Regions from separate parts of the Chromobacterium sp. CV08 genome, predicted to be linked through region 1. Evidence: predicted binding sites of a transcription regulator. Region 1 holds the regulator's gene; the other holds the start of a gene.
What was found. The regulator sigma-54, encoded in region 1, starts transcription at its own class of promoters, with help from an activator protein. The targets are predictions, from matches to a motif close to CTGGCACGCTTCATGCTT.
Positions count from the first base shown of each region.

Region 1 (2,392 bases):
CTTGATAGTACTGAAAACCGGCAAGCGCAAAGAAAAACGGGAACCGTCCGGTTCCCGTTGCCTTCAGAGTCGCGTCACAGCGAGGCTTGCGCCGCTTCGCCGGAGCTTTGGCCGGTGCCCTGCGCGCGATGCTCGGTCAGCTTTTCCTTGTACTTCAGCACCTGGCGGTCCAGCTTGTCCATCAGCAGATCGATGGCGGCGTAGAGGTCGGCCTCGGACGCCTCGATGTGGATGTCCTTGCCGGACAGGTGCACGTTGACTTCCGCTTTTTGAACCAGTTTGTCCACCGAGAGAGTAACGGAGATGTCGATCACATGGTCGACGTGGCGGGTGATGCGCTCCAGTTTGTTTTCGATGTATTCACGCAGCGACGGGGTGACTTCCAGGTGCAGACCAGTTACTTTGAGGTTCATACCCTAGCTCCTTCTGGTGTTGACCACCCGGTCGGGTTGCCGGGCGGCATTGTATTTCTTAGAACCTGCTTACGATCCGCTGCTTCTGTGTCGTACCGCTTTGGCCCGCGCGTTCGTAAACCGGTCCTCAAGGCCTGTCACAGTGCCTTGCGCAGATTCACCGCCGGAATCTGCATGGCTTCACGATACTTGGCTACGGTGCGTCTGGCAACCTGTATTCCCCGGCGGGCCAGCGCGTCGGCGATGGCGCTGTCCGACAGCGGTTTCGCGCTGTCCTCGCCGTCTATCATGCCGCGTATGTGAGCCTTGATGGCGGTGGCGGAGCATTCTCCTCCGCCGTCGGTTTCCAGCGAACTGCCGAAGAAGTACTTGAGCTCGAACAGGCCGCGGGGGCAGAGCAGGTACTTCTGGCTGGTCGAGCGGGAAACGGTGGATTCGTGCAGGCCGATCTCGTCCGCGATGTCGCGCAGGATCAGCGGCCGCATCGCCACCTCGCCATGTTCAAAGAACGATTGCTGCCGTTCAACGATAGCTTCCGCCACTTTCAGAATAGTGTCAAATCGCTGCTGGATGTTCTTCACCAGCCAGCGCGCCTCCTGCAGCGGGCCGGCCAGTTCGCCGGCGCCGCGCTTGTCGGCCAGCAGCCGCTCGTACAGCCGGTTGACGCGCAGCCGCGGCATCGCCGAGCGGTTCAGCTCCGCGACCCAGCGGCCGCGCAGCTTCCTGACCGCGATGTCCGGAATCACGTAGTGGATGTCGCCGTGGCCGTAGCCGCTGGCGGGGTAGGGGTTCAGCCGGGAGATCAGCGCCTGCGCCTGGCGCAGCGCCGCGTCGTGGCAGCCGAGCAGCTTCTTCAGCTTCGCGTAGTCGCGCGCGCCCAGCAGCTCCAGGTGTTCGCGCGCGATGTCCAGCGCCAGCGCGCGGCCCGGTTCGTCGGCCGGTCGCCGCAGGAGCTGCAGTTGCAGCGATTCGGCCAGCGAGCGCGCGCCGACGCCGGCCGGATCGAACTGCTGCAGCAGCTTCAGGCCGACGGCCAGCTCGTCGCTGTCCAGCTGCAGCTCCAGCGGCAGATTGCCGGCCAGCTCGTCGAGGTCCAGCGGCAGGTAGCCGTCGTCGTCCAGTTCCTCTATCAGCAGGCTGGCGACCGCCCGGTCGCGGTCGCTCAGCGCGATTTCCCCCAGCTGGGCCAGCAGGTGCTCGCGCAGGCTGGGCTGGCTGGGCACGTTGAGCATCGGATCGTAGTCGTCGTCGCCGCCCTGGCGGCCGCCGGCGCCCCAGTCCAGCAGTTCGCCGACGCCGGCGCCGTCGTCGCGGCCGTCGGCATCCTGCGTTTCTCCGGCGCCATGGTCGGCGCCGTCGGGGGCGGCTTCGCCGTCGTGCGGCTCGTCGCCGCGTTCCAGCAGCGGATTGTCGAGCAGGAAGCGATCCACCTCGGCTTGCAGGTCCAGCGTGGACAGCTGCAGCAGCTTGATCGATTGCTGTAGCTGCGGCGTCAGCGTCAGCTGTTGCGAGACCTTGAGCTGAAGGGCCTGTTTCATCGCCGCTTACAGATGGAAGTGCTCGCCGAGGTAGACCTCGCGCACCCTGTCGTTGTTGACCAGTTCCTCGGGCTGGCCGGAGGCCAGCACCGAGCCGTCGCTGATGATGTAGGCGCGGTCGCAGATGCGCAGCGTCTCGCGGACGTTGTGGTCGGTGATCAGCACGCCTATGCCGCGTTCCTTCAGGAAGGAGATGATCTTCTGGATGTCTATCACCGCGATCGGGTCGACGCCGGCGAACGGTTCGTCCAGCAGGATGAAGCGCGGCCGCGTGGCCAGCACGCGGGCGATTTCGACCCGGCGCCGTTCGCCGCCGGACAGCGACAGCGCGTTGCTGTCGCGCAGATGGCCGATGTTCAGGTCGTCCAGCAGCAGATCCAGTTCCTTTTCCAGCTCCTTGCCCTTGCGTCCGGAGATTTCCAGGATGGCGGCGATGTTTTC
Region 1 covers NZ_CP150453.1:1,611,141-1,613,532, forward strand. The annotation lists gene hpf (ribosome hibernation-promoting factor, HPF/YfiA family) at 75-413, opposite strand; gene WNM05_RS07735 (RNA polymerase factor sigma-54) at 551-1,951, opposite strand; gene lptB (LPS export ABC transporter ATP-binding protein) at 1,958-2,392, opposite strand, start outside.

Region 2 (2,392 bases), 1.8 Mb from region 1:
GCAAAAAAAGACGTACAGCGGGAAGTCCTGGATGCCGGCCTTGCCGGCCGGCTGGGTTTGACTGTCCATCGGCGCCATCCGCGATCGAATGGGGTGATTATACGCAAGCGACCGTCATAGCGGCGCGCGCGTCGAGGCTCATTGCCGGCAGGCGGTCGGCACCCAGTTGGCCTGCAATTGCGAGCCGGCGGCGATCGCCGTGGTGCCGGAGCCGGTATAGGTGCAGGCCCACGTCATCGTGCCGGATCCCGGCGTCGGCACCAGATCGAGCAATGCGCCGCTGGACACCGTGCTGTTGTAGGTGATCTGGATCACGCCGCTGGCCAGCACCGCCACCTGGCTGACGGCGTTGCCGGTGATCGACGCCGCGTTGGCCAGGCCGTAGGCGCTGTTGTAAGGCGCGGTGCCGGTGCCGACATAGGCGTTCTTGCTCGAATAGTACTCGCCGATGGCGGTCTTGGCGGCGTCGGCCAGCCCCAGGCCCTCGGTCACCCGCGCCCGCCTGACGTAGTCCTGGTAGACCGGAATCGCCAGCGCGGCCAGCACGCCGACGATGGCGACGACTATCATCAGCTCGATCAGGGTGAAGCCTTCGTGCTCGATTCTGCTCTGCATGCGTGCGCTCCCCTTCGGGGTAAAACGACCGGCGCCGGAAAAACGAGAGGCACCGCAGTGCCTCTCGTCGCGCGGCCATCAATCGATGCTTACTGACGGCAGCTGGTCGGCACCCAGTTGGCCAGCAGCTGCGAGCCGGTGGCGATCGTGGTGGCGCCGGAGCCGGTATAGGTGCAGGCCCAGGTCACCGAGCCGGAAGTGACGGCAGGCACCAGATCGAGCAGCGCACCGCTGGACACCGTGCTGTTGTAGGTGATCTGGATCACGCCGCTGGCCAGCACCGCCACCTGGCTGACCGAGTTGCCGGTGATCGACGCCGCGCTGGCCAGGCCGTAGGAGGTGTTGTACGGCGCGGTGCCGGTGGTCACGAAAGCGTTGTTCGACGAGTAGTACTCGGTGACCGCGGTCTTGGCCGCATCGGCCAGCGCCAGGCCTTCGGTCACCCGCGCCCGCTTGGTGTAGTCCTGATAGGCAGGAATGGCGATGGCGGCCAGTATGCCGACGATGGCCACCACGATCATCAGCTCGATCAGGGTGAAGCCCTGCTGGATCCGTCTTGTCTTCATGTTGAACTCCCGGGTTGCCAAGCTTGTTAGCCAAATTCGGATCGGACCTCCGACCGGTGCCGGAGCGCCTTTCCGCTTCTTCCTACATGCGCGCAAGCCGGGCCGGATGGCCCGCTGTTGTTGTGAGCCCGGTCGGAGCAGGAAACGTGCCAGCCGGCGGCAGGCGGCAACGACGCGGCCATCGCGGCGGCGGCCCTGCCGCCGATCGGCACAAGCTGACGTTTTTCGTCACATCGGAACGACGGCGCCGGCTGTGCTAGCATCGGCCATCCCACCACTATCCGGAGCCCACCGCATGAGCAACCAAGCCTGGCTGGAGCGCAGCTTCGCCGCCGTCTGGCACCCCTGCACCCAGATGAAACGCCACGAGCGGCTGCCCATCGTCCCGATCGCCTCCGCCGACGGCGTCTGGCTGGTCGACTTCGACGGCAAGCGCTATCTGGACGGCGTCAGCTCCTGGTGGGTCAATCTGTTCGGCCACGGCCATCCGCGCATCAAGGCGGCGATACGCGAGCAACTGGACAGCCTAGAACACGTGATGCTGGCCGGCTTCACGCACCGGCCGGTGGTCGAATTGTCCGAGCGGCTGGCGGCGCTGTCCGGCCTCGGCCACGCCTTCTACGGCTCCGACGGCGCCAGCGCCACCGAGATCGCGCTGAAGATGAGCTTCCATTACTGGAAGAACATCGGCCGGCCGCAGAAGACCCGCTTCGTCAGCCTGGAGAACAGTTACCACGGCGAAACCGTCGGCGCGCTGGCGGTCACCGACGTGCCGCTGTTCTCGTCGACCTACGCCGAATTGCTGAAACCGGCGCTGCGGGCGCCGTCGCCGGACGCGCGCCAGGCCGCCGACGGCGAGAGCGCCGCGGACGTCGCGCTGCGCGCGGCCCGCTCGCTGGAAAACCTGCTGGTCAAGCGCGGCGACGAAATCGCCGCCGTCATCGTCGAACCGCTGGTGCAGGGCGCGGCCGGCATGGCGATGTACGATCCGGTCTACCTGAGCGAGCTGCGCCGGCTGTGCGACCGCTACCAGGTCCATCTGATCGCCGACGAGATCGCCGTCGGCTTCGGCCGCAGCGGCAGCTTCTTCGCCTGTCAGCAGGCCGGGATCACGCCTGACTTCCTCTGCCTGTCCAAGGGCATCACCGGCGGCTTCCTGCCGCTGTCCTGCGTGCTGACCCGCGACGAGATCTACCAGGCCTTCTACCACG
Region 2 covers NZ_CP150453.1:4,664,764-4,667,155, forward strand. The annotation lists gene WNM05_RS21320 (PglL family O-oligosaccharyltransferase) at 1-69, opposite strand, end outside; gene WNM05_RS21325 (pilin) at 139-615, opposite strand; gene WNM05_RS21330 (pilin) at 705-1,181, opposite strand; gene WNM05_RS21335 (adenosylmethionine--8-amino-7-oxononanoate transaminase) at 1,477-2,392, shown strand, end outside.
Region 2: a site for sigma-54 is predicted at 1,317-1,334, ahead of WNM05_RS21330 (pilin). Genes of this name have one in related genera too.